DNA from 3 places in the Pseudomonas sp. H1_G08 genome. Region 1 is predicted to be linked to each of the others. Evidence: predicted binding sites of a transcription regulator. Region 1 holds the regulator's gene; each other region holds the start of a gene.
The links. Region 1 encodes FliA, which starts transcription of late flagellar genes. Its sites were predicted from a motif close to CTAAAGTTTNNNNNNNNNNNGCCGNTAA; they were not measured.
Positions count from the first base shown of each region.

Region 2: AB4N85_RS17150 (methyl-accepting chemotaxis protein) is a predicted target of FliA. The motif match lies at 8,451-8,478, and genes of this name have one in related genera.
Region 3: AB4N85_RS23585 (methyl-accepting chemotaxis protein) is a predicted target of FliA. The motif match lies at 5,860-5,887, and genes of this name have one in related genera.

Region 1 is NZ_CP162822.1:642,770-653,443, forward strand. It holds gene flhA (flagellar biosynthesis protein FlhA) at 1-195, shown strand, start outside; gene flhF (flagellar biosynthesis protein FlhF) at 207-1,547, shown strand; gene fleN (flagellar synthesis regulator FleN) at 1,664-2,494, shown strand; gene fliA (RNA polymerase sigma factor FliA) at 2,491-3,231, shown strand; gene AB4N85_RS02970 (chemotaxis response regulator CheY) at 3,399-3,770, shown strand; gene AB4N85_RS02975 (protein phosphatase CheZ) at 3,789-4,577, shown strand; gene AB4N85_RS02980 (chemotaxis protein CheA) at 4,631-6,916, shown strand; gene AB4N85_RS02985 (protein-glutamate methylesterase/protein-glutamine glutaminase) at 6,966-8,111, shown strand; gene AB4N85_RS02990 (flagellar motor protein) at 8,111-8,851, shown strand; gene motD (flagellar motor protein MotD) at 8,864-9,754, shown strand; gene AB4N85_RS03000 (ParA family protein) at 9,798-10,586, shown strand.
Region 2 is NZ_CP162822.1:3,783,598-3,794,271, reverse strand. It holds partial or broken gene AB4N85_RS17190 (PAS domain-containing protein) at 1-523, shown strand, start outside; gene AB4N85_RS17185 (methyl-accepting chemotaxis protein) at 503-1,063, shown strand; gene AB4N85_RS17180 (flavin reductase family protein) at 1,281-1,880, shown strand; gene ggt (gamma-glutamyltransferase) at 1,934-3,766, opposite strand; gene AB4N85_RS17170 (bacteriocin immunity protein) at 3,983-4,231, opposite strand; gene AB4N85_RS17165 (bacteriocin immunity protein) at 4,282-4,551, opposite strand; gene AB4N85_RS17160 (S-type pyocin domain-containing protein) at 4,561-5,808, opposite strand; tRNA gene AB4N85_RS17155 (tRNA-Met) at 6,035-6,111, opposite strand; gene AB4N85_RS17150 (methyl-accepting chemotaxis protein) at 6,227-8,284, opposite strand; gene AB4N85_RS17145 (MFS transporter) at 8,717-9,934, shown strand; gene ychF (redox-regulated ATPase YchF) at 10,079-10,674, opposite strand, start outside.
Region 3 is NZ_CP162822.1:5,187,533-5,198,206, forward strand. It holds gene AB4N85_RS23565 (DUF2339 domain-containing protein) at 1-469, shown strand, start outside; gene AB4N85_RS23570 (DUF3999 domain-containing protein) at 466-1,830, shown strand; gene AB4N85_RS23575 (class 1 fructose-bisphosphatase) at 2,168-3,178, shown strand; gene AB4N85_RS23580 (DUF924 family protein) at 3,182-3,784, shown strand; gene AB4N85_RS23585 (methyl-accepting chemotaxis protein) at 3,892-5,784, opposite strand; gene AB4N85_RS23590 (hypothetical protein) at 6,066-6,320, shown strand; gene AB4N85_RS23595 (lipocalin family protein) at 6,350-6,919, shown strand; gene AB4N85_RS23600 (formimidoylglutamate deiminase) at 7,041-8,405, opposite strand; gene hutC (histidine utilization repressor) at 8,552-9,262, shown strand; gene AB4N85_RS23610 (HutD/Ves family protein) at 9,259-9,828, shown strand; gene hutU (urocanate hydratase) at 10,306-10,674, shown strand, end outside.

The DNA.
Region 1 (10,674 bases):
CGTTCGTTGATCGAAGCGGCCCAGCGTCAGGAAATGCAAGGCCAACCGGTGATCCTGCTGGTAGCCGGCCCGATTCGCGCGATGCTCTCGCGCTTCGGCCGCCTCGCAGTGCCAGGCCTGCATGTGCTGGCCTACCAGGAAGTACCGGACAACAAGCAAGTGACCATCGTTGCGACAGTAGGGCCCAACGGCTGAGGTAGTGGTTTATGCAAGTTAAGCGTTTTTTTGCCGCCGATATGCGTCAGGCCATGAAGCTGGTTCGCGATGAGCTGGGCGCTGATGCCGCCATCATCGGCAACCGCCGCATTGCCGGCGGCGTCGAGTTGACGGCGGCTCTGGATTACAAACTGTCGGCGCTGGCGCCACGGGTTCCGAACATGGAACTCGAAGACGAGCTGCGCAAGACCCAGTCGCGCATCGTCACCGCCCAGGCCGAGCTGAGCCTGCGTGGCGAAGCCGACGGCAACACCAATCAGCAGTTGTTCGCCGGGCTGCCGTTGACCGCAGGCCTGCCGCTGACCGCCGCCGAGCCGCTGAGCGAGCCGACCTACGCCGCACCGACGCGCCCGGCCGCAGCGCCTGCGCAGGCCTCGGCGGGCGTCGATCCGCGTGCGCTGGATTCGATGCGTTTTGAATTGAACAGCCTGCGCGAGCTGATGGAAGTGCAACTCGGCACCCTGGCCTGGAATCAGCTGCAAGGCAGCCGTCCGGCCCAGGCCAATCTGTATCGCCGTCTGCAGCGCATCGGCCTGTCCGGCCCGCTGTCGCGCGATCTGTTGGCGATGATCACCGATATCGAAGAACCCCGTCAGGCCTGGCGCATGCTGCTGGCGCACCTGGCGCGGATGATTGCCGTACCGGAAGTCGAGCCGCTGGAAGAGGGCGGTGTGATTGCCATGGTCGGCCCGGCCGGCATGGGCAAGACCACCACGCTGGCCAAGCTTGCCGCGCGTTATGTGCTCAAGTACGGCGCGCAGAACGTTGCGCTGGTGAGCATGGACAGCTTCCGCATCGGCGCGCAGGAACAATTGAAAACCCTCGGGCGCATCCTCAACGTGCCGGTAACGCACGTCGATCCGGGTCAGTCGCTGGTGCAGGCATTGGATCCACTGCTACGCAAACGCGTGGTTTTGATCGATACTGCCGGCCTGCAAGCCAGTGATCCGGCGTTGCGCATGCAGCTTGAGAGCCTGGCCGGGCGTGGCATTCGCTCAAAAAATTATCTGGTCCTGGCAACCACCAGCCAGAAACAGGTTCTAACCGCCGCTTATCACAGTTACAAGCGTTGCGGGCTGGCCGGCTGCATCCTGACTAAACTGGATGAAACGGCCAGTCTCGGCGAAGTGTTGAGCCTGGCGATCAGTCATGAATTGCCGGTCGCGTACCTGACCGATGGCCCACGGATTCCGGATGATCTGCATCTGCCGCGTCGTCATCAATTGGTCAGCCGCGCCGTCAGCGTGCAAATGCAGGAAGAACCCAGCGAAGAAGCCATGGCTGACATGTTCGCTGATATCTATCACAGCCCGACCAAGCAGGTTGGCTGAGGTAATCATGAACAGTTTTTGTACCTACATCGATGGTCTGCCACGCATTGTTCCGATCAGGAACGCGCAGCCAGTAATGTGGCCTCCGTCTATGCAAGACAAGGTAAAGAAATAACATGGGCAGCATGCATCCCGTACAGGTGATCGCGGTGACCGGCGGCAAAGGTGGCGTCGGCAAGACTAACGTGTCAGTGAACTTGTCGCTGGCGCTGGCAGAGCTTGGCCGTCGGGTCATGCTGCTGGACGCCGACCTGGGCCTGGCGAACGTCGACGTTCTGCTGGGGCTGACACCCAAGCGCACACTGGCCGACGTTATCGAAGGCCGTTGCGAACTGCGCGACGTGCTGTTGCAAGGCCCGGGCGGGATTCGCATCGTGCCGGCGGCCTCCGGCACGCAGAGCATGGTGCACTTGAGCCCGGCGCAACACGCCGGCCTGATCCAGGCGTTCAGCGACATCGGCGACAATCTCGACGTGCTGGTGATCGACACCGCTGCGGGTATTGGTGACTCGGTAGTCAGTTTCGTTCGTGCCGCGCAAGAGGTGTTGCTGGTGGTCTGCGACGAGCCGACTTCGATCACCGACGCTTACGCGCTGATCAAGTTGCTCAACCGCGACTACGGCATGAACCGCTTCCGCGTGCTGGCCAACATGGCGCAGAGCCCGCAAGAAGGGCGCAACCTGTTCGCCAAGTTGACCAAGGTCACGGATCGCTTCCTCGACGTCGCCCTACAATATGTCGGCGCCGTGCCATACGACGAAAGCGTGCGCAAGGCAGTGCAGAAGCAGCGCGCCGTCTACGAAGCCTTTCCCCGTTCCAAGTGCGCACTGGCCTTCAAGGCCATCGCCCAGAAGGTCGATACCTGGCCGCTGCCCGCCAACCCGCGCGGGCATCTGGAATTTTTCGTCGAGCGTCTCGTGCAGCAAACCGCAGGGCCTGTGATATGACCGCCAGTGGCATGAATCTTTACAAAAAGTCGGCGCGTGACGCGCAATACGAATTGATCGAGCGCTACGCGCCACTGGTCAAGCGCATTGCCTATCACTTGCTGGCGCGCCTGCCGGCCAGCGTGCAGGTCGAAGACCTGATCCAGGCCGGGATGATCGGTTTGCTGGAAGTCTCGACCAAATACGACGCCAGCAAAGGCGCCAGTTTCGAAACGTACGCGGGCATTCGAATCCGCGGCGCGATGCTCGATGAAGTGCGCAAAGGGGATTGGGCACCACGCTCGGTTCACCGTAATACCAGGATGGTCAGCGACGCGATTCGCTCGATTGAAGCTAAAACCGGCCGTGACGCTAAAGATCACGAGGTTGCGGCCGAACTCCAATTGAGTCTCGACGATTACTACGGGATTCTGAATGACACCTTGGGCAGTCGCCTGTTCAGTTTCGACGACCTGTTGCAGGACGGCGAACACGAAGGGCTGCACGAGGATGGCGCCAGTGCTCATATGGAGCCGTCACGCGATCTGGAAGATGAACGCTTTCAGGCGGCGCTGGCGGACGCGATTGCCAATTTGCCGGAGCGTGAGCGACTGGTGTTGGCGCTGTACTACGACGAAGAGCTGAACCTCAAGGAGATCGGTGAAGTCCTTGGCGTCAGTGAATCGCGGGTCAGCCAGTTACACAGCCAGTGCGCGGCCCGTCTGCGGGGGCGTTTGGGGGAGTGGCGAGCGCGCTGAAGGCAGTGTGGGGACACTGCGAAACGAGGCTGGTGCGGTGATGAACGGCGCCGGTCTCGATCCGTTGTGCTCCAGACAAACTTTAAGTGCTGCGCCGATTGATTGAAGTGGCGCGTCCAGGTGCTGGGCGCGTTTAAGACTGCTTGGAGGTCGAATTGAACAAAGACATGAAAATCCTCATCGTTGATGACTTCTCAACGATGCGGCGGATCATCAAGAACCTGCTGCGCGATCTTGGGTTCACCAACACCGTCGAGGCCGACGATGGCACCACTGCCATTCCGGTGCTCAACAGCGGCAGCATCGACTTTCTGGTAACGGACTGGAACATGCCGGGCATGACCGGTATCGACCTGCTGCGTCACGTGCGCGCCGATGAGAAACTCAAGCACCTCCCGGTGTTGATGGTGACTGCTGAAGCCAAGCGCGAGCAGATCATCGAGGCCGCTCAGGCCGGTGTGAACGGTTACGTAGTCAAACCTTTCACGGCTCAGGCGTTGAAAGACAAAATCGAGAAGATTTTCGAACGCATCGGCTGATGAATGCGCGGGGGAGCTATGGAGCATAACGAATCATCACAGGGCGATTTCGAATCGACCCTGAAAAAACACGCGGTCGAACTGGTCGAGAGCCTTGAAAAAGGCAAGTTCGGCGACGCGGTGCAACTGATCCATGAGCTCAATCAGACCCGTGACCGCGGCCTGTATCAGGAAGTGGGCAAGCTCACACGTGAACTGCACAGTGCGATCGTCAATTTCCAGATAGATCCGCACATGCCGCAGGCCGAGGAAGTGTCGCAAATCACCGACGCCACCGAACGCCTGGGCTATGTGGTCAAGCTGACGGAAGCCGCGGCCAACCGCACCATGGATCTGGTGGAAAGCGCCACGCCGGTGGTCAACAGTCTCGCTGATGAAGCGCAGACGTTGAGCGCCGATTGGGGCCGCTTCATGCGTCGCGAGGTCGGGGCTGAAGAGTTCCGTGAACTGGCGCGCCGGGTCGACGGTTTTCTGTCACGCAGCAGCACGGACAACCGTGCGGTGTCGAGCAACCTCAACGACATCCTGCTGGCTCAGGATTACCAGGACCTCACAGGTCAAGTGATCAAGCGTGTGACCCAACTGGTCACCGAAGTCGAAAGCAATCTGCTCAAACTCGTGCTCATGGCCAGTCAGGTCGACCGCTTTGCGGGCATCGAACATGACCGCGCCGCAATGCTTGCTGAAAAAGATCCACAAAAACATCTCTCGCAGGGTGAAGGTCCGCAGATTCATGCCGATAAACGAGAAGACGTTGTGTCCGGTCAGGACGATGTGGACGATTTGTTATCCAGCCTTGGATTCTAGAGTTTCGGAATTCGGGTTTTTTGGGTTTTTAGACCTGTAGGAGCACCCCATTAATGAGCTTCGGCGCCGATGAAGAGATCCTTCAGGATTTCCTGGTTGAGGCCGGCGAGATTCTTGAGCAACTGTCCGAACAACTGGTCGAGCTGGAAAGCCGTCCGGATGATGCAGATCTGCTCAATGCAATTTTTCGCGGTTTCCACACTGTAAAAGGGGGCGCCGGCTTCCTTCAGCTCAATGAGCTGGTGGAGTGCTGTCACATCGCCGAAAACGTGTTCGACATCCTGCGCAAGGGTGAGCGTCGCGTTGATGCAGAACTGATGGACGTTGTGCTCGAAGCACTGGACGCGGTGAACAGCATGTTCAGCGAAGTCCGTGAGCGTGCACCGATCACCGCTGCCACGCCGGAACTGTTGGCCGCGCTGGCGCGTCTGGCCGAACCGCAATCGGCGGATGAAGCCCCGGCTTCGCCGGTTGCCGAGATGATCGAAGAACTGGTCGTTGAAAGCGACTCCTCGGACGACATCACCGATAACGAATTCGAACAACTGCTGGACTCGCTGAACGCCGTCAAGGCCCAGGCCGAGGCTCCGGCCGCTGTTGCTGCTCCCGCGCCGGTTGCCGACACGGCGGCCAGCGATGAAATCACCGACGCCGAATTTGAATCGCTGCTCGATCAACTGCATGGCAAAGGCCAGTTTGCTGTCGATGCGGTCGCTCCGGCGGCACCAGCAGCGCCGGCTGCTCCGGCCGCGCCTGCTACGGGCGACAGCTCGGACATCACCGACGACGAATTCGAAGCCTTGCTCGATCAGTTGCACGGCAAGGGCAACTTCGCCGTTGACGCGCTGGAATCGGCCATCGCTTCGGCCCCGTCAGCACCTGCTGCACCGGCAGCCGCTGCGGCCGGCAGTGACCTGATCAGCGATCACGAATTCGAATCGCTGCTCGACGAACTGCACGGCAAAGGCAAGTTTGACGCCAGCGCTGCGACTGCCGGCTCCGTGTCGAGCGTCGCCACGCCAGCGGCGAAAGCTCCGGCTGCCGCTGCTGCGCCGAAGCCTGCCGCCAAGCCTGAACCGAAAGCCGAGGCGCCGAAACCGGCCGCCGCTGCTGCACCGGCTCCGGCCCGCGCGCCAGCTGCTGCCCCGGCAGAAAAGCCGGCCAGCGAAGCGGAAACCACCGTGCGCGTCGACACCGCGCGGCTCGACGAGATCATGAACATGGTCGGCGAGCTGGTGCTGGTGCGTAACCGTCTGGTGCGTCTGGGCCTCAACAGCGGCGACGAAGCCATGTCCAAGGCTGTGTCGAACCTCGACGTGGTCACCGCTGACCTGCAGACCGCCGTGATGAAAACGCGGATGCAGCCGATCAAGAAGGTCTTCGGGCGCTTCCCGCGTCTGGTTCGCGACCTCGCACGTCAGCTCAAGAAAGAGATCAACCTGGAACTGGTGGGCGAAGAAACCGACCTCGACAAAAACCTTGTCGAGGCTCTGGCCGACCCGCTGGTCCACTTGGTGCGCAACGCTGTCGACCACGGCATCGAGTCGCCGGAAGAACGCGAAGCATCGGGCAAGGCCCGTGGCGGTCGCGTGGTGCTGGCGGCCGAGCAGGAAGGCGACCATATCCTGCTGTCGATCTCCGACGACGGCAAAGGCATGGACCCGAACGTTCTGCGTTCGATCGCGGTAAAACGCGGTGTGATGGACAAGGACGCCGCCGATCGCCTGAGCGATACCGAGTGCTACAACCTGATTTTCGCCCCGGGTTTCTCGACCAAGACCGAGATCTCCGACGTGTCCGGCCGTGGTGTCGGCATGGACGTGGTGAAGACCAAGATTTCCCAGCTCAACGGTTCGATCAACATCTACTCGACCAAGGGCCAGGGTTCGAAGATCGTCATCAAGGTGCCGCTGACCCTGGCGATCATGCCGACGCTGATGGTCATGCTCGGCAATCAGGCGTTCGCGTTCCCGCTGGTCAACGTCAACGAAATCTTCCACCTCGACCTGTCGACCACCAACGTCGTCGACGGTCAGGAAGTGGTGATCGTGCGCGACAAGGCGCTGCCATTGTTCTACCTCAAGCGCTGGCTGGTGAGCTCCGCCGCTCACGAAGAGCAGCGCGAAGGCCATGTGGTGATTCTTTCGGTGGGCACTCAGCGGATCGGCTTCGTCGTCGATCAACTGGTCGGCCAGGAAGAAGTGGTCATCAAGCCACTGGGCAAAATGCTCCAGGGAACTCCGGGCATGTCCGGCGCCACCATCACCGGTGACGGCCGCATTGCGCTGATTCTCGATGTTCCAAGCATGCTCAAGCGTTACGCCACAAAGCGTATTTGAATCCGGGGCGGCGGCGCGATGACGCGCCGCTGCACCTAATGGAGTGTTTATGGCAGTCAAAGTCCTGGTGGTGGACGATTCGGGTTTTTTCCGCCGCCGCGTCTCGGAAATTCTTTCGGCGGATCCGAGCATCCAGGTGGTCGGCACGGCCACCAACGGTAAAGAGGCGATCGATCAGGCCATGGCCCTCAAGCCTGACGTGATCACCATGGACTACGAGATGCCGATGATGGACGGCATCACGGCAGTGCGGCACATCATGCAGCGCTGCCCGACCCCGGTGTTGATGTTCTCCTCGCTTACGCATGAAGGCGCGCGGGTAACCCTCGATGCGCTGGACGCCGGCGCGGTGGATTTCCTGCCGAAGAATTTCGAAGACATCTCGCGCAACCCCGAAAAGGTCAAGCAGTTGCTGTGTGAGAAAGTCCACAGCATCTCGCGCAGTAACCGTCGTTTCAGTGCCTACAGCGCGCCGGCTCCCGCCGCTGCGCCAGCGCCGACGCCTGCTCCGGCAGCGTCGAGCTACGGCAGCCACACGAGCCACAGCAGCCCTGTCCCGGCACGTCCGGCACCTGCGCCTGCGCCTGCCCGTGCATCCGCTGCCAGTGCTTCGTCGCCGGCACCGAAACGCAAAGCCTACAAACTGGTTGCCATCGGCACCTCGACGGGTGGCCCGGTCGCGCTGCAACGCGTACTGACGCAGTTGCCGGCGAACTTCCCGGCGCCGATCGTGCTGATCCAGCACATGCCGGCGGCGTTCACCAAGGCGTTTGCCGAGCGTCTCGACAAGCTCTGCCGCATCAGCGTCAAGGAAGCCGAGGATGGCGACATCCTGCGTCCGGGCCTGGCGCTGCTGGCGCCGGGTGGCAAGCAGATGATGATCGACGGCCGTGGCGCGGTGAAGATTTTGCCGGGTGACGAACGTCTGAATTACAAGCCGTGCGTGGATATCACTTTCGGTTCTGCAGCCAAGTCCTACGGCGACAAAGTTCTGGCAGTCGTACTGACCGGCATGGGCGCCGACGGCCGCGAAGGCGCGCGTCTGCTCAAGCAGGGCGGCAGTTCGGTGTGGGCGCAGGATGAGGCAAGCTGCGTGATCTACGGCATGCCGATGGCCATCGTCAAAGCCGATCTTGCTGACGCGGTGTATGGTCTGGACGACATCGGCAAGCACATCGTCGAGGCGTGTATCTGATGGATGTTCTCAGCCTTATCGGCCTCATCATGGCGTTCGTCGCCATCATCGGCGGCAACTACCTTGAAGGCGGTCACCTCGGCGCGCTGGCCAACGGCCCGGCGGCGCTGATCGTGCTGGGCGGCACGGTCGGTGCTGCGCTGCTGCAATCGCCGATGAGTGCGTTCAAGCGCGCCATGCAGATTCTCGGCTGGATCTTCTTTCCGCCGCGTGTCGATCTGGCCGGCGGCATCGACCGCGTGGTCAATTGGAGCCTTACGGCGCGCAAGGAAGGCTTGCTCGGCCTCGAAGGCGTGGCCGACGCCGAACCTGACAGCTACTCGCGCAAAGGTCTGCAACTGCTGGTCGACGGCGCCGAGCCGGAGGCGATTCGCAGCATTCTCGAAGTGGATTTCTACACTCAGGAATCCCGCGACATCGAAGCGGCCAAGGTCTTTGAGAGCATGGGCGGCTACGCGCCGACCATCGGCATCATCGGTGCGGTGATGGGCCTGATTCACGTGATGGGCAACCTCGCTGATCCGTCGCAATTGGGTAACGGTATCGCCGTGGCGTTTGTCGCGACCATCTATGGCGTGGCCAGTGCCAACCTGATCCTCTTGCCGGTCGCGGCCAAGCTCAAGTCCATCGCGTTGCGGCAGTCGCGTTATCGCGAAATGTTGCTGGAAGGAATTCTGTCGATCGCCGAAGGTGAAAACCCTCGTTCCATTGAGTTGAAGCTGCAAGGCTTCATGGACTAAGGGAATAACCTCATGGCTCGTCGTCGCCACCAGGAAGAACACGTGAATCACGAGCGCTGGCTCGTGTCCTACGCGGATTTCATCACTTTGCTGTTCGCGTTTTTCGTGGTGATGTACTCGATCTCGTCGATCAACGAAGGCAAGTACAAAGTCATTTCCGAAGCGCTGATCGGCGTGTTTACCGACTCCGACCGCTCGCTCAAACCGATCCCGATCGGCGACGAACGACCGAAAACCGTGACCCCGGCCAAGCCGCTGGTCAAGGATGCCGAACAGGTCGACGCCGGTATTTCTGGGGCCAGCGATCCACTGAAAAGCATCGCCGATGACATCAGTGCCGCCTTCGGTGACTTGATCAGCTCCAACCAGATGACCGTGCGCGGCAACGAGTTGTGGGTCGAGATAGAGCTCAATTCCAGCCTGTTGTTTGGCAGCGGCGACGCCATGCCGAGCGACATCGCGTTCAACATCATCGACAAGGTCGCGGCGATCCTCAAACCGTTCGATAACCCGATCCACGTCGAAGGCTTCACCGACGATCAACCGATCCGCACCGCGCAGTACCCGACCAACTGGGAACTGTCCTCGGCGCGCTCGGCGAGCATCGTGCGCATGCTCGCCATGCAGGGCGTAAACCCTGGGCGACTGGCGTCGGTGGGCTACGGCGAATTCCAGCCGGTGGCCAATAACGCCACGGTCGAAGGCCGGGCGAAGAACCGCCGCGTGGTGCTGGTGGTGTCGCGCAATCTCGATGTGCGCCGCAGCCTGACGGGCACCGGAACCGCCAATGCGCAACCGGACGCGGCGTTGAAGCGCGCTGGCACACAAACTGCACCGACCCCGGTCAAGACGCCGGGACGCGAGAGTGCCGTCAATTCTCCGTCGCCCGCATTAACACGCTGAAGCATGTCTCGGCCAATCAACCTGGCCGGGAGGAACGAACTGAATGAGAGTCTGGGCAGTCGCCAATCAAAAGGGTGGTGTTGGTAAAACCACATCCTCCATCGCTTTAGCCGGGTTGCTGGCCGAGGCGGGCAAGCGCGTGGTTGTGGTCGATCTCGACCCGCACGGCTCGATGACCAGCTATTTCGGTTACGACCCCGACAGCCTGGAGCACAGCAACTACGACCTGTTTCTGCACAAGGGCAGCGTGCCGCAAGGCCTGCCGGGGCAGTTGCTGTTGTCGACCAGCGACGAACGCATTTCCCTGCTGCCGTCGAGCACCGCACTGGCGACCCTTGAGCGGCAGTCGCCGGGGCAGAGTGGCCTGGGTCTGGTGATCGCCAAGAGTCTGGCGCAATTGTGGCAGGACTTCGATTACGCGATCATCGACAGCCCGCCGTTGCTCGGTGTGCTGATGGTCAACGCTCTCGCGGCGAGCCAGCAACTGGTGATCCCGGTGCAGACCGAGCACTTGGCCGTGAAAGGTCTGGAGCGCATGGTCAACACCCTGGCGATGATCAATCGCTCGCGCAAACAACCGCTGCCGTTCAGCATCGTGCCGACCCTGTTCGACCGCCGCACGCAGGCGTCGATGGGCACCTTGCGCGTGCTGCGTGACAAATTCCCCGACGACATCTGGCACGGCTACATCCCGGTCGATACCCGTCTGCGCGACGCCAGCCGGGCGGGCGTCACGCCTTCGCAATTCGACGGCAAGAGCCGTGGCGTCCTGGCCTACCGCGCACTGCTCAAGCACCTGCTCGCGCAGCAACTTGTTCCGCAGGTGGCCTGAGCATGATCCTTATTCGTGTAGGAGCTGCCGAAGGCTTCGATCTTTTGATCTGGCCTGTCAGTGCTCCTGAAAAGATCAAAAGATCGCA
Region 2 (10,674 bases), 2.8 Mb from region 1:
GATGAGCCGTGGCGAGCACTTCGCCGGCGCCGTGCGCCTGTTGCGTGGCAATGGCGACGAGGCGTGGCTGCGTTCAATCGTGCAACCGGTGCGCTCGTCTGATGGGCGGATCAGACACATCTCCTTCTACGCCAGTGACCTGACCCGCACCATCGAAGCCTCCCGCGAGCATGAGAACCTGATCGGTGCGCTGGTGCGTTCCACCGCCGTGATTGAATTCGACCTCAACGGCAATGTGCTCAGCGCCAATGATCGCTTCCTCAACGGCATGGGTTACAGCCTGGCGCAGATCAAGGGTAAACATCACCGCACGTTTTGCGCCCCGGAAGAGTACAACAGCGCCGAGTACCAGAACTTCTGGCGGCGCTTGAACAGTGGCGAATTCGTCGCAGGCCGCTTCAAGCGTATCGACAGCCATGGTCGTACGGTGTGGCTGGAAGCGTCCTACAACCCGGTGGTCGATGCCAACGACAGACTGTACAAAGTGGTGAAGTTCGCCACGGTGATTACTGATCAGGTCAACCGCGAGCAGGCGGTTGCCGACGCGGCCAGCATCGCTTACAGCACCTCGCAACAAACCGACAGCACCGCGCAACGGGGCACCACGGTCGTCACCGAAGCGGTGAACGTGATGCGTGATTTGTCGCGTCACATGCAAGCCGCCGGCGAAGGTATCGAGGCGCTGAGCGAGCAGTCGCTGGTGATCGGCACGATCGTCAAAACCATCAGCGGCATTGCCGAACAGACCAACCTGCTGGCGCTCAACGCTGCCATCGAAGCCGCCCGGGCCGGCGAGCAGGGCCGTGGTTTTGCCGTGGTCGCGGACGAGGTCCGGCAACTGGCCTCGCGCACCAGCCAGGCGACGGACGAAATCGTCGGCGTGGTACGGCAGAACCAGGAAATGGCCCGCAATGCCGTGGCGCTGATGACCGACGGCAAGCTTCAGGCCGAACAGGGCCTGGCGCTGGCGGCGGAGGCGGGCACGGTGATTGTCGAGATTCAGGACGGTGCGCAGAAAGTGGTGGATGCGGTGGGGCAGTTTGCCAATCAGCTCTCTCACTGACACCGCACTGATCGTTCCCACGCTCTGCGTGGGAATGCCGTCCGGGACGCTCCGCGTTCCTTCGCTGGCGTGACGCAGAGCGTCACAGGATGCATTCCCGCGCAGAGCGTGGGAACGATCACCGAGGGGCAGCGCCGCATCTGCTCGCTCCCACAGGTTCTGTGTTTCGCCAGTGACAGCGCTACAATCGGCTCCTTTTCCCCCGGAGCAGATCCCCATGAGCGACTCCCAACGCCGTCCGGTACCCCTGAACAAAGCCTATCGCCTGCTCAATCACGGGCCGACCGTTCTCGTCAGTGCCGCTCACGACGGGCAGCGCAACATCATGGCCGCCGCCTGGGCCATGCCGCTGGATTTCGAACCGCCGAAAGTCGCCGTCGTCCTCGACAAATCCACCTGGACCCGCCAGTTGCTCGAAGCCTCCGGCACATTTGTGCTGAACGTGCCTTGCGTCAATCAGGCCGATATCGTGCAAACCGTCGGCAATACGTCCGGCCTGGAAATCACCCGTAACCAGGGGCACGACAAATTTCAGGCGTACGGCCTGCACACCTTTGCCGGCGAACAGGTTGAAGCGCCGCTGCTCGAGGGTTGTGTTGCCTGGCTCGAATGCCGCCTGCTGCCAGAGCCGCGCAATCACGAGCAATACGACCTGTTCCTCGCCGAAGTCATCGCCGCCCAGGCCGATGAGCGTGTGTTCAGCGATGGGCGCTGGCATTTCGAAGGGCAGGATGGATTGCGTACCTTGCACCACGTGGCGGGGGGGCATTTCCTGAAGATTGGGGACGGGGTGGATGGCAAGACGTTGGCGGTCTGATTTACTCCCGGGAGAAGGCCTGCTGCTCGGCAGGCCTTTTTCAATGCGGTGTTTCAGTCCCCCAACGCTTCTCCCTCACGCCGAGGATCGGCACCCCCCGTCAAGGTCGCTTTGCCCTGCGCATCCTTCACCCGCACGATCGCTTGGGTGCCGCTGGTCATGTCGATTTCACTGACCGTGTGCCCTTTGTCTTTCAACGCCTGAATCAGCACCGGGCTGAACTGTCCCTGTTCCAGTTCGGTGGGACCGTTGCGGCTGCCGAAGTTGGGCAGGTTGATTGCACTTTGTGCATCGAGGTTCCAGTCGAGCAGGCCGATGGTGGTTTTCGCCACGTATTCGATGATTTGCGAGCCGCCGGGCGAGCCGACCGTGGCGACAAATTCACCAGTGTTGCGATCAAAGATCAGCGTCGGCGCCATCGACGAACGTGGGCGTTTTCCGGGTTCGACGCGGTTGGCGACTTTCTGCCCGTTCTCTTCGGGGATGAACGAGAAGTCGGTCATCTGGTTGTTCAGCAGAAAACCCTGAACCATCAGGTGCGAGCCGAACGCGGCTTCGATGGTGGTGGTCATCGATACTGCGCCGCCGAGATCATCCACCGCCACCACTTGCGAGGTCGAGATGCGCAACGGCGAGCGGTCCGGTGCGTAGGCAACCTGCACGCCCGGCGGTGTGCCCGGTTTGGCGCTGCCCATGCTGCGCTCGCCGATCAGGCTGGCGCGGCTGGCCAGGTAGGCCGGATCGAGCAGACCTTTGACCGGTACCGGGACGAAGTCGGTGTCGGCCACGTATTGCGCACGATCGGCATAGGCCAGACGTTCAGCCTCGGCGATCAGGTGCACTGCTTGCGGCACCGGTTCGATGCCGGCCGGCTTATCGGTTTTCGTTGGTTTGAGCGGGGTCAGCGACAGGCGTGGGTCGCGAGTCTCCAGCGCCTGCAACGTGCCGAGAATCTGCGCCACGGCGATCCCGCCCGACGACGGTGGCGGCATGCCGCAGACCTGCCAACGCTTGTAGTCGGTACACAGCGGCGCGCGCTCCTTGGCCTGATAACGCTGCAAATCGTTCAGCGACAGGCTGCCGGGGTTGGCGTGCTGTTGAACCCTGGCGACGATCTCTTCGGCGATCGGACCTTTGTACAGCGCATCGGCACCTTCGCTGGCGATACGTTTGAACACGGCAGCCAATTTCGGGTTTTGCAGGCGTGTGCCGACAGCTTTGACGCTGCCATCGTCATTGAGGAAGTACGCGGCCATGTCTGGCGACTGGCGTATCAGTGGATCGGCAGTCAGCAGCGAATGCAGGCGCGGGGAAATCGCAAAGCCTTGCTCGGCCAGTTTGATCGCTGGCTCAAACAGCTTCGCCCAAGGCAAGCGACCGTGTTGTCGATGCGCCAGCTCCAGCGCCCGCAATACCCCGGGCGTACCGACCGAGCGCCCGCCGATCTGCGCTTGCGTAAAGGCCATCGGTTTACCGTCAGCCTTCAGGAACAGCTTCTCGGTGGCCCCGGCCGGCGCCGTTTCGCGGCCGTCATAGGTGCGCACCTGCTTGCCATCCCACAACACAATCATCGCCCCGCCACCGATCCCGGAAGACTGCGGCTCAACCAGCGTCAACACCGCCTGCATCGCAATCGCCGCATCAATCGCCGAACCACCCTGACGCAACATCTCCCGCCCGGCTTCGGCCGCGAGTGGATTGGCAGCAGCGGCCATGTGTTTATTGGCATGACGGGTTTGCAGATCAGTGCGGTAACCGGAAGCGGCTTCCGGTGCCAGCGGCAACGAAGAAGAGGGCGGGGCGTTGCATGCGGTGAGGGTCAGAGCGCTGACAAGCAGTGTCAGGGCTGGCAGGTGAAAGCGCTTCAAGGGCTGGGCTGGAAACACGCGGGCTCTCCGTCCGTGGGGTAGAAGTCTTCGGGGACTTTATCGAGTGGGCCGGCGGGGTGCAAACTGCGTGGGGATTACAGCCCTCCCGCTCAGCGGCCGCGCCAATCGATCGGCCGAAAACGATGCCCTTGTGGGAGCGAGCCTGCTCGCGAAAGCGGTAGCTCGGGTGGTGCGATCTTCTTGAGAGTGATGCAGGGTTAGTGAGTCAGAAACTCATTGCTTGAAGCCCGGCAGACCATGGGTAGAGCGCCACTTTTTCACGATTTCGGTAATGCTCTCGGCTGTTTGTTGTTTCATATCCTCGGGCCAATAGATAAGGTCAGTGCCCGCTGGGTGCTCACACAGACGTACAAATTCAAACAACAGCGGATCGAGAATCTCGTCTGGGCTTGTGTTGGCTGCAAGAACAGATTGCACAAATTTCAAGAATTCTGCTTCGGTGTAGTCGGATATGTTAGTCATAACGTTCTCAAGTTGAAGTTCCACAGTTCAAATGAAACGGGCGGCAGGATTCATGTCTTGAACCCAGGTAGTCGATTCGCTTCGCGCCATGCCATGACTGTACGAGCTATTCCGGCAGATGTTGTATCTGCTCCGGGCTCGGGGTAGTAGATCAGATCCATCCCGCTCGGATGTCCTACTATCTTGTTGAAGTGCATAATCAATGCATCTGCACGGAGATCTGTCGGCGCTATATCCTCCTTTCTTATTTCATCTATGAGATCAATGAAATCCTGCTCGGTATAGTCGGAAAAGCTGCTTTTGATGAATGGGTCGCTCATGCTATGCCCTTATTTACGGTGTACGTCGACATGGTTTTTGGGTGTGTAGACCCTTAGGTTATCTACGTTGTAGATATCACCACCTTCGGATATCGGTTCCACATGATGAATCTCATGAGAGATCCTTTTCCCTGCTGCATCACCTAAGCGGGCGCGGGGCGCATTTCCGTTGCGCATACGTCGTAGATTATCTTCGCTGACCTGTTGTGCCACTGCGCTGTCTTTTGAGGCAACGGCCCAAAAAGCCCGCCTAAACGAATCAAAACTAGAATATTCGCTCCCTCTGAGTTTATCCGCGATGCTGGTCGGAATAGGGGCGCCACCCTGAGCTTGAGCATGGTCAAGCCAAATACCGCCCACATCCTCACCCACCCCCGTAACGATCCCCGGCGTCAGCCTCGCCGGCCTTGAATAAACCACATACAACGACTTCAGCCCGGTGTCCGCCGGGAACACCAGAATACAATCCTCGGCCGTTACATCCTCGCCCGGCAGACCCTCAATCTGGCTATCGGTGTTGTCCGGGATCGGGTGGACGAGGATCGGGTCGAGTGCCTCACCGTGGTCGGGATAAACCAGCGGAGGCATCGATCCCAACGGCCCGCGTTGCGGCGTCCAGAGAATGGTGATGCCGTTGAGCTTGGCCTCCATGGCGGTCTTGTCGGCGTTCCACTTGACGTTCACCGTGCGTACGGCGTCGTCGCCAGAGGCGCCGGAATGGATGCCGTAAACCCGCAGAACACCTTCGGCATCACGACGAAACTGGAAGCGCACGCGCGTGGTGGCGCGGCTCATGCGGCGTAGTTCTTCGTCGGTGTGAAGCGTGCCGTCGGCCATTTTGCTCGGCAGCATTCCCAGCACGAACACGCTGGCCGGCCCGCCGGCGCCACGGATGGCCCAGTTCAGGCGCTGTTGCAAAATCCCGCCGCCGGCCAGACGCCCCAAAGCCAGGTCGGCACCTATCGCCGTCGCTACAGCGGTACTGGCGGAGGGCATGAGCATGGCGCCGGCGACCATGATCTTGCCGAAGTTGCTGGCTGGCTCCTCGGCAGTGCCAGCGTCCGTGCGACACCAGTTGTCCGGCGTGCAGGACTTGGCAAAGACCCTGTCTTCGCGTGGCTTGGGCGCAGGCCACTCATCCTTCTCGATGTGCACCGGCTCCGGCGCTTTCGGTGGAAGCAAAGTAAACCAGGCCCTGCCACCGCTATACGGATTTAATAACCAGTCATCGTCGAGAAGGTATTTGTATTGAGGCATGCCAACTCCCTGTATGGCGCTGAGTCGAGCCAGGGGAGCTTGTCGGTATAGGAGCGATTCGGGGAGAGAGCGACAGGTGGCTGATGCTACGAAAGATCCGTTTCGTACCAGAGATCTACTTTTTTCTTACGGAGGCATCTGAATTGCATGCAGGGAGCGGGAGGAAAAGGACTTTTCTCGAGGCATAAAAAAACGGCCTACCTTTCGGTAAGCCGTTTTTAGTACTTGGTGGCTACACAGGGACTTGAACCCCGGACCCCAGCATTATGAATGCTATGCTCTAACCAACTGAGCTATGTAGCCAAGTGGCGCGCATTATTCCCCTGAAATGGCAAAGCGTCAAGCGTAAATCGAAAATATTTCTTCCTGTTTTCAACTGCTTATCCTCCAGCCCCGAAAATCGGGGCCGGGGAGGGCGTCAGCGCAGTTGGAATCTGGCGGTATTGGCGCTCAGTGCCTCGCTACCCTGGCTCAAGGTGTCCGCCGCGAGGTTTACGGCGCGTGCGCCTTCGAGCAAACGCACCGCCGCTTGATCGACCTGCTGGATATTGCCGCTGACTTCGTCGGCAGTGCTGGCCTGTTCTTCAACCGCTGTGGCGATTTGCGCCAGGGTGTCGGTGACACTCTGTACGGCGCTGGCGATTTCTCCCAGGCGTTCGCCGAGTCCGGTGACTGCTTCGGCATCCGATTGCGCCTGACCACAGGCGGCTTCCATCAGGCTTACCGCTTCGTTGACCGTGGCGCGCAGGCTGTCGACGGTGCCGGCGATCTGCGCGGTGGACGATTGCGTGCGCTGCGAGAGGCTGCGCACCTCGTCGGCGACCACGGCAAAGCCGCGACCCTGTTCGCCGGCGCGGGCGGCCTCGATGGCGGCGTTGAGCGCGAGCAGGTTGGTCTGCTCGGCGACGCCGCGAATGGTATCCACGACCAGTTGAATCTGCTGGCCTTGCTCGCTGACCCGGCCAAGCGCGGCGGCGGTATCGTTAAGGCGCTGATTGAGCTGCTGAATGCTCGCCGTGGTGCGTTGGCTGTCGCGGCTGCTGTCGGCGGCGATGCGCCGGGTTTGCTGGGCGCTGCCGGAGGCCTGTTCGCAACTCTGCGCGACGCCTTGCGAGGTGGCGGCCAATTGCGTGGCGGCAGCGGCGATCTGGCTGATCTGCAATTGCTGCGCTTCGACTTCGCTCAGGGCGCCGCTGGAGTGTTGGTTGAGGCTGCGCACCGCGTTGCTCAACTGCGAGGTCTCGTGGTCGACGCCGAGCATGCTGCTGCGCAATTGCACCACAGCGACGTTGAGCGCGGTGCTGATCGCTGCCAGCTCATCGCGCCCCACCACCGGCACTTGCAGGCTCAGGTTACCGTCGCGCAAGGCTTCGGCGAGCAAGGTGATGCCGCTGGCGCTACGGCGGATCGAGGCTTGCAGGCAAACGAACAGGTATAACGCGGCCAACAGCAGGCAACCGAAGATTGCGGCGACAACAATGAACTGGCGGATCGCCGAGCTGTAATACGCATCGAGCCGCTGATCCAGCGCGACCAGGGATTGCTGGCGCAGGGAAGCGAGGTCGGTGAGCAGCGCGTCGAGGCTGCGTTCGAAGTCCTCTGGCTTGAGGTTGATGCTGCCGCCAAACACACCGTCGTCGAGGACTTTCAGGCCGCTGTCGAGGTGTTTCAGGCTGTCGTGATACTGGCCGGCCCAAGCTTGCAGCTCGGCTGGCAGACGCGCCTCCAGCAGGCCGGCGGTTTTCACCAGTTGCTCGCGGGCGTCACCAATGCGGCTGCGCAGGTCGCGCAACTGCAGGCGGCTCTGCAGGGTGAACTGACCGGAGACGACCGAAGCCTGGCCGACTGCGGCGAGACGGCCGACCCGCTCGATCAGGTCCGGCGCGTGCTGCGTGGAAATCTGCGTCAGCAGGTAGGTTTCCAGCCACGGTGCAAGGGTCAGGCGATTGTCCATGACGATCTGCTCGCGCAAGGCTTGCAGCGCGCCCAAGGCATTGGTGAAGCGGTCATAACCGTCCGGCCACCAGCCGACACTGCTCAAGCTTTTCGAATCAAGGCCATTGAGTGCGGTTTGCAGCGCCTGAAAGCGCTCGAGGATTGCGCCGTCGGCGCCTTGCTGGTTCAGGGCATTGCCCAGCTCCGTGGTGGCTTGCAGCACCGCCGGTTGCACGCCGTCGAAGGCGGCCATGGCGGCGAGAGTGGCCGGTGTCGGCTGACGATTGGTCTCGGTGGCGCGCCAGCGGGCGGCGCGGTCGCGTTGAGCGGCGAGCAGGTTGTCCAGCGCATCCAGCGCGAGCAACTGACGCACGCCGGCACGTTCGCCGGAGATCAGATTGAGCTTCTCGCGATAGTCATGGCCGATCATCAACAGGCTGCCGGCCAGCGGCAGAATGAACAGCAGAAACAACAATTGGAATTTACCTGCGAAGCCAAACCGCCCCAGCAATTTGATCCCCGGTGAAAGGAAAGCCTGCATGCCTCATGACTCCTCTGGACACCACGCACCATTGGCGTGCATCGCGAACCTTTCGGCTGCGACCTGTGCCCTCTAAAAGGCCTCGAAAGTTCATCCTCGCCCGCTCTGTAGGCCGGCTCTGTAGCGAAACTTCCCATTGTCGAGCGCCTTTGTAAGGCGATCGTGTTCAAGGGCAGAAGCAAGGCAAGATTCAGACCATGGCGTTGCGCTATCACCTTCGCCACCAACGATCCCCTGTAGGAGCTGCCGAAGGCTGCGATCTTTTGACTTTGATGCTTAGAAGCAAGATCAAAAGATCGCAGCCTTCGGCAGCTCCTACGCGAGATAGGAATGTTGGTTAGTTAGCTGGCTAAGGGGATAGCGCTGGCGCACCGAAAAATGGCACATTGACGCACCTGCCTGCGGGCACCCATCTGCTGTCCGGAATTTTCCATGGCTATCAGCAACGTCCAGACCGCCGCTGCCTCGGCGACCGCTGCTCCGCAAAGCAGCCCTTTGGTGATGCGCATCATCGGCGCGGTGGCGCTGGCGCATCTGATCAATGACCTGATCCAGTCGGTGCTGCCGTCGATCTACCCGATGCTCAAGGCCAACTATGGCCTGACGTTTACCCAGGTCGGCCTGATCACCTTGACCTTTCAGTTGACCGCGTCGCTGTTGCAGCCGTGGGTCGGATATCACACTGATCGCCACCCCAAACCGTGGCTGTTACCGGCAGGCACGGTGTGTACCTTGATCGGCATTCTGATGATGTCGGTGGTCGGCAGCTTCCCATTGATTCTGCTGGCGGCGGCGCTGATCGGCATTGGCTCGTCGACCTTTCATCCGGAAGCCTCGCGTGTTGCCCGGCTGGCCTCGGGCGGCCGGTTTGGTCTGGCGCAATCGACCTTTCAGGTCGGCGGCAATGCCGGCTCCGCGCTTGGCCCATTGCTGGCGGCGGCGATCATCATTCCCTTCGGCCAGGGCAATGTGGCGTGGTTCGGTCTGTTCGCAGTGTTTGCGCTGTTCGTGCTGTACCGCATCAGCCGTTGGTACGCCAACCACCTGAACCTGTTCAAGCTCAAGGCCGGCCAAGCCGCGACGCACGGCTTATCGAAGGGCAGGGTGACCAGTGCCTTGGTGGTCCTGGGGCTGCTGGTGTTCTCCAAATATTTCTACATGGCCAGTTTCACCAGCTACTTCACCTTCTACCTGATCGAGAAGTTCGACCTGTCGGTGGCGAGTTCACAATTGCACTTGTTCCTGTTTTTGGGCGCAGTGGCGGCGGGGACGTTCTTCGGCGGGCCTATCGGCGACAAGATCGGGCGCAAGGCAGTGATCTGGTTTTCCATCCTGGGGGTGGCGCCATTCACCCTGATCCTGCCGCATGTCGATCTGTTCTGGACCAGCATTCTCAGCGTGGTGATCGGTTTCATTCTGGCGTCGGCATTCTCGGCGATCGTGGTGTACGCGCAGGAACTGGTGCCAGGCAATGTCGGGATGATTGCCGGGATCTTCTTCGGACTGATGTTTGGTTTCGGCGGGATTGGCGCAGCGCTGCTCGGGCATCTGGCGGATGTGCACGGGATTGAGTACGTGTATTTCCTTTGCTCATTCCTGCCGTTGTTTGGTGTGTTGGCGATCTTTCTCCCGCGTACTAAAAAAGCTTGAGATCAAAAGATCGCAGCCTTCGGCAGCTCCTACAGGGGATAGATGTACATCTGTAGGGGCTGCCGAAGGCTGCGATCTTTTAACAATCTTTCGGGCACAAAAAAGCCGCGTATCAAACGCGGCTTTTTCTTGTGCGGCTGTTGCTTAGACGTTGAAGCGGAAGTGCATCACGTCGCCGTCCTTGACGATGTAATCCTTGCCTTCCAGGCGCCACTTGCCGGCTTCTTTGGCGCCGGCTTCGCCCTTGTACTGGATGAAGTCGTTGTAGGCGATGACTTCGGCACGGATGAAGCCTTTTTCGAAGTCGGTGTGGATCACGCCGGCGGCCTGTGGTGCGGTGGCACCGACCTTGACGGTCCAGGCGCGGACTTCTTCGACACCGGCGGTGAAGTAGGTCTGCAGGTGGAGCATTTCGTAACCGGCGCGGATCACGCGGTTCAGGCCAGGCTCTTCCAGGCCCAGGGCCTCGAGGAACATGTCCTTCTCTTCGCCATCATCGAGCTCGGCGATTTCCGCTTCGATCTTGTTGCACACCGGAACGACCATGGCGCCTTCTTCTTCGGCGATGGCCTTGACCACGTCCAGGTGCGGGTTGTTCTCGAAACCGTCTTCAGCCACGTTGGCGATGTACATGACCGGCTTGGTGGTCAGCAGGTGGAAGCCCTTGATCACGGCTTTCTCGTCCGCGCTCATGTTCTTCATCAGGCTGCGTGCCGGTTTGGCTTCGGTGAAGTGCGCGA
Region 3 (10,674 bases), 1.4 Mb from region 1:
GCGCAGCGCCGTCGCGCAGCTGTCGATCCGTCAGGATCATGCCGACAAGGCTACGCAACTGATCGCCGGTGTGTCGCTGTTTGCCTTCTGCACCGCACTGGTCACCCGCGCCGCGCATCACTGGGCCGGCATCCCGTTCGAGCTTGATCAACTGCTCGCGTCGATGCTGGTGCAGGCCGGCCTGTCGATCGTCTGGACGTTGATGGCGCTGGGGCTGATGATCGGCGGCCATCTGCGCCATCGCCGCGAAGTCTGGCTGATCGGCGCGGCGCTGATCGCGCTGGTGGTGGCCAAGCTGATTTTTGTCGAACTGAGCAACCGTGGCGGCCTCGCCCGGATCGTCTCGTTTATCGGCGTTGGCATGTTGCTGCTGGTGGTCGGCTACTTTGCGCCGCTGCCACCCAAACGCGTCGAGGCTGAACCGGCGGCGGACAAACCCGCGCCGGAAACCGAAGGAGTTGCATCTTGAGTCGCATGCTGAATCTGGGTTGGTTGGCGCTGGGCGTGGTGATGGTCGCTGGCGCTCAGGAAAAACCGGCGGACTTCGCCACGCAGTTGCCGTTGACGGTGAGCGGCAATGGCCCGTGGTATCGCCTCGACCTGCCGCTGAGCGCGCAATTGCAGGCGCGCCAGACCGATCTCAGCGACCTGCGTGTGTTCAACGCCGCCGGCGAAGCGCAGGCCTACGCCTTGGCTCGCGAATCGGCGCAGACCCGCGACGACGGCAAGCTGCACGAGGTCAAATGGTTCCCGCTGTACAACGCCGCCGACGCCAGCGAGCGCGCGCCGAATGTGCGCGTGCAGTCGACCACCAACGGCACCCTGGTCGAAGTGCAACCGTCCTCGCAACTGGAGGCGGGCGAAGAAGTGCTGCGCGGCTGGCTGCTCGATGCCAGTGCGATCAAGGCACCGTTGCAGCAGTTGATCCTCGACTGGACCAGCGAGCGCGACGGTTTCCAGCGTTTCAGCATCGAGGCCAGCGACGATCTGCAGCACTGGCAGTCATGGGGCGAGGGCCAGGTGGCACGGCTGACCTTTTCCGATGAGCGCATCGAACAGCACGAAGTGACCCTGCCGGGGCAGACCGCGCGCTATGTGCGCCTGCTGTGGGAGTCGCCGGGTTCGGCGCCCGTCCTGACTTCGGCGCAATTGAAAAGCAGCGACCCGCGCAACCTGCCGCTGCCTTTGGTCTGGTCGCCCAGCGTGGCCGGCAGCAGCACCAAGTCCGGGGAATACATCTGGCAGTTGCCGATGGGGCTGAATGTCGAGCGGGTGCAGATCGAGCTGAAACAGCCGAACAGTCTGGCGCCGGTCACGTTGGCCGGCCGGCGCGAGAGCAACTTGCCGTGGCAGCCACTGAGCAGCGGTTTGCTGTATCGCCTGAGCCAGAACAATCAGGACGTGGTCCAGAACGAAATCCCGCTGTCCGGGCAGACCGTGCAGCAACTCAAGCTGACCGTGGATGAGCGCGGCGGCGGTCTGGGTGAGCAGGCGCCGGACCTGAAATACGCGGTGCGCGCCACGCAGGTGATCTTCCTCGCCCGGGGCGAAGGGCCGTACAGCCTGGCCTTGGGCAATGCCACGGTGAAAACGGCGAACCTGCCGCTGGCAACGTTGATTCCGGATTTCAAGCCAGAAAAGCTGGCGAGCCTGGGCAAGGCGACGGTGCAGGACGAAGCGAAGGCCACGCAAACTTCGGCGGCGACGACGGCTGCGGTGGCCGGGACTAATTGGAAGAAGTTCGGCTTGTGGGCAGTGTTGCTGCTCAGTGTGGTGTTTCTCGGGGCGATGGCGTTCAGCCTGTTGCGCAAACCGCCAGCCAATACCTGAGCATGGCCGGCGCTGCGCGCCAATCGCTGGCAAGCCAGCTCCCACAGTGACTCGGTCGTTCACATATTTTGTGTACACCACACATCCTGTGGGAGCTGGCTTGCCAGCGATGGCGGCCGGTCAAACAACAAAATCATCAAACTGCCGCTATCACTCAATCACCACCCGCCCCATTTCCAACTACGCTCAAGCCGACACCTGAACTCTCCACCAACAATCACGTCTCATACAGGCAAATACACCCAGGCGCACGTTAGCCGGCGTCTTCGCTCGCTAGGTTTTCAGACTCCCTGTAAACTGCGCGGGTTTTCCGCCCCCCATTCCACCGGAGCCGTCCATGTCCCGCGTTACCTTGAGTCGCTATTTGATTGAGCAGACCCGCAGCAACAACACTCCTGCCGATCTGCGCTTTTTGATCGAAGTGGTAGCGCGTGCCTGCAAGGAGATCAGCCACGCCGTGTCCAAAGGCGCCCTGGGTGGTGTTCTGGGCAGCATGGGCACCGAGAACGTGCAAGGCGAAGTGCAGAAGAAGCTCGACGTGATCTCTAACGAGATCCTGCTCGAAGCCAACGAATGGGGCGGTCACCTGGCCGGCATGGCGTCCGAAGAAATGGACAACGCCTACCAGATCCCGGGCAAATACCCGAAAGGCGCATACCTGCTGGTCTTCGACCCACTGGACGGCTCGTCGAACATCGACATCAACGCCCCGGTCGGCACGATCTTCTCGGTATTGCGTTGCCCGAACGAATACCTGAGCCAGAACGAGCCGCTGAACGAAAAAGCCTTCCTGCAGCCAGGCACCCAGCAAGTGGCCGCCGGTTACGCCATCTACGGCCCGCAGACCATGCTGGTGCTGACCCTGGGCGACGGCGTCAAAGGCTTCACCCTGGACCGCGAAATGGGCAGCTTCGTACTGACTCACGAAGACATCACCATCCCGGAAACCACCCAGGAATTCGCCATCAACATGTCCAACCAGCGCCACTGGGAAGCCCCGGTACAGCGCTATGTCGGCGAGCTGCTGGCCGGTGAAGAAGGTCCGTTGAAGAAGAATTACAACATGCGCTGGGTCGCGGCAATGGTCGCTGACGTCCACCGCATCCTGACCCGCGGCGGTCTGTTCATGTACCCGCGCGACAGCCGCGAGCCGTCGAAACCGGGCAAGCTGCGCCTGATGTATGAAGCCAACCCGATGTCGTTCCTTGTCGAACAAGCCGGCGGCGCGTCCACCGACGGTCACCAGCGCATTCTCGACATCCAGCCGGAAGGCCTGCACCAGCGCGTTGCAGTGTTCCTCGGTTCGAAAGAAGAAGTCGCCCGCGCCACGGCCTACCACAAGGAATAAACCATGCACGCGCCCTGGCAGCCGTTACTCGACTGGTGGTTCGGACACGCCGAATCAGCCAGCGAAGTAGCGGCCGAAAAGGGCAAGTTGTGGTTCGGCAAGCGAAACAGCCAAGACCTCGAAGCGCAGACGCGTTTCGGGGTCTTTGTCGATCAGGCCCTGGCCGGCGAATTGACTGAGTGGACGCAATGTCCCGAAGGCTGGCTGGCGGTAGTGCTGCTGCTCGATCAGCTGCCGCGCATGATCTATCGCGACACTCCCAAAGCCTTTTCGGGTGATCTGCGCGCACAGAAGCTTGTCGCGCAAGGCATTGCAGCGGATTTCGATCGGCAGTTGAAACCGATTCAGCGTGTGTTCATTTATCTGGTGTTCGAACACTGCGAAAACCTCGCGGTGCAGAACGAAGCCGTTTCCAGATTTATTGAATTGGTGGCTGAACAGCCAGAGTCGGAGCGGGCGGTGTTTGCCGATAACCTGGACTATGCCGAGCGGCATCGGAAGGTGATTGCCCGGTTTGGCCGGTTTCCGCATCGCAATGCGGTGTTGGGGCGGGAGTCTACGTCTGAGGAATTGGAGTTCCTGTCCAGGCCCGGCTCAAGATTCTGAATCTTCAGTGCGGCTTATGCCGCTTTCGCGAGCAGGCTCGCTCCCACAATTGAAATGCATTCCACTGTGGGAGCGAGCCTGCTCGCGAAGAGGCCTGAGGCTGCAGCTTAGATCCTGAAGCTGCCGACCAGATGCTTCAACCGCGCCGCCTGCTGCTCAAGGTCCGAACACGCGCGCAACGTCGCCTGCAAGTTCTCCACGCCTTCCTGATTCAGCGTGTTGATCTCGTTGATATCAACGTTGATCGACTCGACCACGGCGGTCTGTTCTTCGGTCGCGGTGGCTACCGACTGGTTCATCCCATCGATTTCGCCGATGCGCTGGGTCACGCTGCCCAGGCGCTCGCCGGCCTGGTTGGCGATGCCGACGCTGCTTTCGCTCTCGCGTTGGCTCTCGGTCATGATGGTTACCGCCTGGCGTGCGCCGACCTGCAGCTCTTCGATCATCTTCTGCACTTGCTGCGCCGAATCCTGGGTGCGGTGCGCGAGGTTGCGCACCTCATCGGCGACCACGGCGAAACCGCGTCCGGCCTCACCGGCACGCGCGGCTTCAATGGCGGCGTTGAGTGCGAGCAGGTTGGTCTGCTGGGAAATGCTGGTGATCACTTCGAGAATCTGGCCGATGTTCACCGTGTTGCTGTTCAGCGTTTCGATGTTGCCGCAGGAGTCGCTGATCTTCGCCGACAGTTGTTGCATGGCGTAAATGGTTTTATCCACCACCTGCTGGCCGTCGACCGCGAGGCTGCGCGCATCGCTGGAGTGCTGCGAGGCGAGCGCGGCGTTCTGGGCGATTTCCTGGGCGGCGGCGCCGAGCTGATTGATCGCGGCGGCGACGCTGTTGGTGCGGCTGGCCTGCTGGTCGGAGTTGTACATCGACGAGTTCGAGGCAGCGACCACACGCAGGGCGACTTCGTTGACCTGGCCGGTGGCCGAGGACACTTCGCGGATCGACGTATGAATGCGTTCGACGAAGCGGTTGAACGACGTACCCAGCGCGCCGAATTCATCATTGCCGTGAATCACCAGACGTTTGGTCAGATCGCCTTCGCCTTCAGCGATGTCATGCATCGCACGGCCCATGGTCAGCAGCGGTTGCATCAGCACGCGAATCAGCATGCCGAGCAGGCCGATGATGATCAACACGGCGATGACCATGGCGATCAGTGCCGAGGTGCGGAATTCGCTGAGCATCGAGAACGCGGTGTCTTTGTCGAGCACCAGCGCCACGTACCAGTCAGCCGATGGCACGCCGTTGACGTGGGTGAAGGAAATCAACTGGGTCTTGCCGTCGAACTCGACTTCTTTCAGGCCCGGGCTGACTTTGGGCGCACCGTTCGGATAAGCCTCGGCCAGTGTTTTGAGCACCAGCTTGCTGTCCGGATGAATCAGGATTTTCCCTTCGGCGCTGACAATGAATGCATGACCGTGGCCGCCGAAGTTCAGCGAGTTGATGATCGCGCTGACGCTGGTCAGATCGATGTCGGCACCGGCGACGCCGAGCATTTGGCCCTGACGCTGCACCGGGGTGGCGACGGTGATGACCAGTTTGCCCGACGAAGCGGCTATGTACGGTTCGGTGACGATGGTCTGCTGCGCGCTGTTGGCCGCTTTGTACCAGCCGCGCGCGCGTGGATCGTAGTCCGGCGCACGGTTGCCGGCCGGCACCGAGAACATCACGCCGTCAGCGCCACCGAAATAGCTGAGCTGGAAATTGCCGGTGTAGGCGGGCAGGTCGATGATGCGCTTGAGGCTGGCGGGCGCGTTGCCGTCGACTGTGACCTGCTGCGACAGCGATTGCAGCAGTTGAATGCGGCTTTCCAGCCAGGTCTGGATGTTGCTGGTGGTCAGGCTGCCCAGTTCCTGCATGGTCGCTTCGGTGCTGCTGCTCAAGGCCTGACGCTGGCGATAGTCGTTGAAGAAGATGAAACAGGCGAACGCAACGGCCACCACAAGGGCGGCAGCCAACAGAATTTTGTGGCTGAATTTCATGTTTCTGGTCATCGAATGAACTACCGCGAAGGGGCTGGTCAAGAAAGGGCGGCAATTTGCCATATTCGGCAGCGTTGCGCTGCTCTTATTTCGACCGCGCCGCGCCAAAGATTAGGCGTTTGCAGGGAAAGTCGACGAAATGCTCGACGGCTTCACAAAGTTTTTGATTTACCGACAAAAGCCGGACGGGCGGGCTGATAAATAGGCGTTCGGTCACGGAACCAGATGACACTTTTCTCTTCTAAGCTTCTGGTTGGCACCATGCCATCCCCCCTCGTTCCAGGAGTTTCACCATGTCGCTGCGATCTATCGCCCTGCTGTCGTTTTGCGTGCTGTTGGCCGCATGCAGCAAGGTCAATCAGGAAAACTACTCCAAGCTCTCGGCCGGCATGGCCAAGTCCGAAGTGGAAACCCTTCTCGGCAAGCCCACCGATTGCTCGGGCGCGCTCGGTATGTCCAGCTGCACCTGGGGCGACAAGAACAGCTTTATCAGCGTGCAATACGCCGGTGACAAAGTGCTGATGTTTTCCGGCCAAGGCCTGAAGTAAACCGGGGCTTCGCGCCCACGGAGAAAAAAATGAAGCGGTTATTGCTGATCCTTTTTGCTGGCCTGGTACTGGCTGGCTGCGCCACTTCCGGCGTCGACCCGTTGGCGCCCAAGACCGTCAACAGCGTCAATCTCAAGCGTTATCAGGGCACCTGGTATGAACTCGCACGCTTGCCGATGTACTTCCAGCGCCACTGCGCGCAATCCGAAGCCCATTACACCCTCAAGCCTGACGGTAATGTCGGCGTGCTCAACCGTTGCCTGACTCCGGAGTGGCAGTGGGAAGAAGCCAAGGGCACGGCTTATCCACAAGTGCCGGGCAAGACCGACAAGCTCTGGGTCGAATTCGATAACTGGTTCTCGCGCCTGGTGCCGGGTGTGGCGAAGGGCGAGTACTGGGTGTTGTATGTCAGCGACGATTACAAGACCGCCATCGTCGGCGATCCGAGTCGCAAGTACTTGTGGCTGCTGTCACGCACACCGACAGTCAACGGTGTAGTGCGTGAAGAATTGCTGAGCAAGGCGCGTCAACAGGGTTACGACACCACACGCCTGATCTGGCGGGCGTCGGATCGGCAGATGGCCAAGACCTCCAATTAAGCCGCTATACAAATCAAATGTGGGAGCGAGCCTGCTCGCGAAGAGGGTGTATCAGTCGACATGAATATTGACTGATACACCGCGTTCGCGAGCAGGCTCGCTCCCACAGTTTGGTTTTGGGTCAGCCCAAGAGATCGCGCAGGACCTGGGTGAAGGCTCGGGCGCTTTCCTCTTCGCCAGCATGCCGGCCATCACGCACCACCCATTGACCATTGACCAGCACATCGCGCACCTGGCGATCGCCGCCGGCGAACAACCAGCGATTGAGAATCCCGTCCCCCGCAGCCGTCGCCAGATACGGATCGCTACCGTCCAGGACAATCCAGTCCGCGCGCTTGCCCACTTCCAGCGCACCAATCGGTTGACCCAGCGCCTGCGCGCCGCCGTCCAGCGCCGCGTCATACAGCGTGCGGCCGACCATCGGCTGCTGCGCGCCATACAAGCGATTGCGCCGCTGGTCACGCAGACGCTGGCCATATTCCAGCCAGCGCAATTCTTCCACCACGCTCAGCGACACATGGCTGTCGGAGCCAATGCCCATGCGCCCGCCCTGGGCAAGAAAGTCCACCGCCGGGAAAATCCCGTCACCCAGATTCGCTTCAGTGGTCAGGCACAGCCCGGCGATCGCGCGACTGTTGGCCATCAGCGTGACTTCTTGCGGATTGGCGTGGGTTGCGTGGACCAGACACCAGCGCTGATCGACTTCAGTGTTCTCGTACAGCCATTGCAGCGGACGACGACCGCTCCAGCTCAGGCAATCGTCGACTTCCTTTTGCTGTTCGGCGATGTGTATGTGCACCGGGCATTGTTTGTCACTGGCCGCCAACACTTCGCTGATTTGTTGTGGCGTCACCGCCCGCAGCGAGTGGAAACACAGGCCCAGCGATTGCGCCTTTTGCTGCGCCAGTAATGGCTGCAACCGCGCTTGCAGATTCAGATAGTTTTCAGTGCTGTTGATAAAGCGACGCTGGCCATCGTTTGGTGTCTGCCCGCCGAATCCGGAATGACTGTAGAGCACTGGCAGCAGGGTCAGACCGATGCCGCTTTCGCTGGCGGCCTGACTGATGCGCAGTGCCAGTTCGGCAGGATCGGCATACGGCTGGCCGTTGCTGTCGTGGTGCACGTAGTGAAATTCGGCGACCGAGGTGTAACCGGCCTTGAGCATTTCGATGTACAGCTGACGGGCGATGATGCCGAGCTGATCCGGGCTGATTTTTCCGACGAGGCGGTACATCAGATCGCGCCAGGTCCAGAAACTGTCGTTGGGGTTGCCGGCCACTTCGGCCAATCCAGCCATGGCACGCTGGAAGGCGTGGGAGTGCAGATTGGGCATCCCCGGCAGCAACGGCCCGCGCAGCCGCTCGGCTTCGTCTGCGCTGGAATCGGCCTGGATTCGGGTCAACAGGCCATCGGCGCTGACCTCGAGACGTACATTGTTGGCCCATCCGTTAGGCAGCAGTGCGCGTTCGGCAAAGAAGGCGGACATCGTTCGGCACCCCATCGTGTGTTATTTGTATATACATATACAGACGTTTGCCTGCCCGGTAAACTCCGGCAAGCTAGTCACTTTCATCCAATGAACAGGGATCAACCGTGCCGACTCCGCCTCCAGTTTCTCCGTTGGCCGCGAACATGGGCGACAGTCCGGCGCCCTTGTACGCCCGCGTCAAACAGATGATCACCCAGCAAATCGACAGCGGTAACTGGCCGCCGCACTACCGCGTGCCGTCGGAAAGCGAATTGGTCAGCCAGCTCGGCTTCAGCCGCATGACCATCAACCGCGCCCTGCGCGAGATGACCGCCGACGGCCTGCTGGTGCGCATGCAAGGTGTGGGCACGTTTGTCGCCGAACCGAAGAGCCAGTCTGCGCTGTTCGAGGTGCATAACATTGCCGACGAAATCGCCTCGCGCGGCCATCGCCACACCTGTCAGGTCATCACCCTCGAAGAAGAGGCCGCCGGTTCCGAACGCGCGCTGGCGCTGGACATGCGCGAAGGCCAGAAAGTCTTCCACTCACTGATCGTGCATTACGAAAATGACATCCCGGTGCAAATCGAAGACCGTTTCGTCAACGCCCTGGTCGCGCCGGAATACCTCAAGCAGGATTTCACCCTGCAAACGCCCTATGCCTATCTCAATCAGGTCGCGCCGCTGACCGAGGGCGAGCACGTGGTCGAAGCGATTCTTGCCGAGCCGTCGGAGTGCAAGTTGCTGCAGATCGAAAAGGGCGAGCCGTGTCTGCTGATCCGTCGGCGGACTTGGTCGGGGCGTCAACCGGTGACGGCGGCACGTTTGATTCACCCGGGTTCCCGCCATCGTCTGGAAGGGCGCTTCCACAAATGAATGAAATAAAGGTTCTACGCGCCGAAGGCTACCCGCGCATGCCGTGGAAAAACGGCGGCGGCAGCACCGAGGAAATCACCCGTGATGCCGGCGCTGGCCTGGACGGTTTCGGCTGGCGCCTGTCAATTGCCGACATCACCGAATCGGGCGGTTTCTCGACATTCGCCGGTTACCAGCGAGTGATCACCGTGTTGCAGGGCGACGGCATGACCCTGTGCGTCGACGGTGACGCTACCCGTCCACTGTTACCCTTGGACCCGTTTGCTTTCAGCGGCGAAAGTCAGGTGTCCTGCACCTTGCTCGGCGGTGCGATTCGCGACTTCAATCTGATCTACGCGCCGCAACGTTACAGCGCGCGGTTGCAGTGGTTGGCCGGCGAGCAGCGGTTCTTCAGTTCGGCATCGACAGTGCTGGTGTTCAGTGTCAGTGAGCTGATGGACGTGCGTGTAGGCGACGGCGTTTCACAGCTCGGTCGGCATGATTGCCTGCAGCTGGACGGCAACAGCGGGCTGGTCGAAGTCTCTACCAACGCCGCATGCTGCGTGATCGAACTCCTCCACAACTGAACACACCCCTGTGGCGAGGGGATTTATCCCCGCTGGGTCGCGAAGCGGCCCCATTCCTGATTTAAAAAAGCGGTCTGCTGCGCAGCCCAGCGGGGATAAATCTCCTCGCCACAAAAGCCATCCCCACTCTTGTTTCCCTTCCGCGCACCAACTTGTTACCGAACGCCCCAGCGTGGCGCAAAACCACGCTGTCGTAGCCAATCCCAACCTCCCCAAAATAACTGCGAAGAAAATTTCATTCACGCCAGAACCCTCGATTCAGGCGCTCTCCAGCCCTACCCCTGATTTTTCCTGAACACTCCTCCAGCAAGTTGGCCGCTTGATTGCATATGCTTGTATGTACAAGTAAAGACGTATGCGTATGAGTCGTCCGAGACTCTCCGCAGCGTCCACTGATTCGCTTGTCGCGCAGCACAGCGCGCAGGCTGCTGCCCACTGCCAGGGTTGGTTTGAATTGATCGCTGAGGAGTCTTTTTCGTGACTGACAATACCCAGAACAGCAACAAGTTTCGTGACGTGCAGATTCGCGCCGCACGCGGTAACACGCTGACCGCCAAGAGCTGGCTGACCGAAGCGCCGCTGCGCATGTTGATGAACAATCTCGACCCGGAAGTCGCCGAGAACCCGAAAGAGCTGGTGGTCTATGGTGGCATCGGCCGCGCTGCGCGGAACTGGGAGTGCTACGACAAGATCGTTGAAAGCCTGACTAATCTGAACGACGACGAAACCCTGCTGGTGCAATCGGGCAAGCCGGTCGGCGTATTCAAGACTCATAGCAACGCGCCGCGCGTGCTGATCGCCAACTCCAACCTGGTGCCGCACTGGGCGAGCTGGGAACACTTCAAC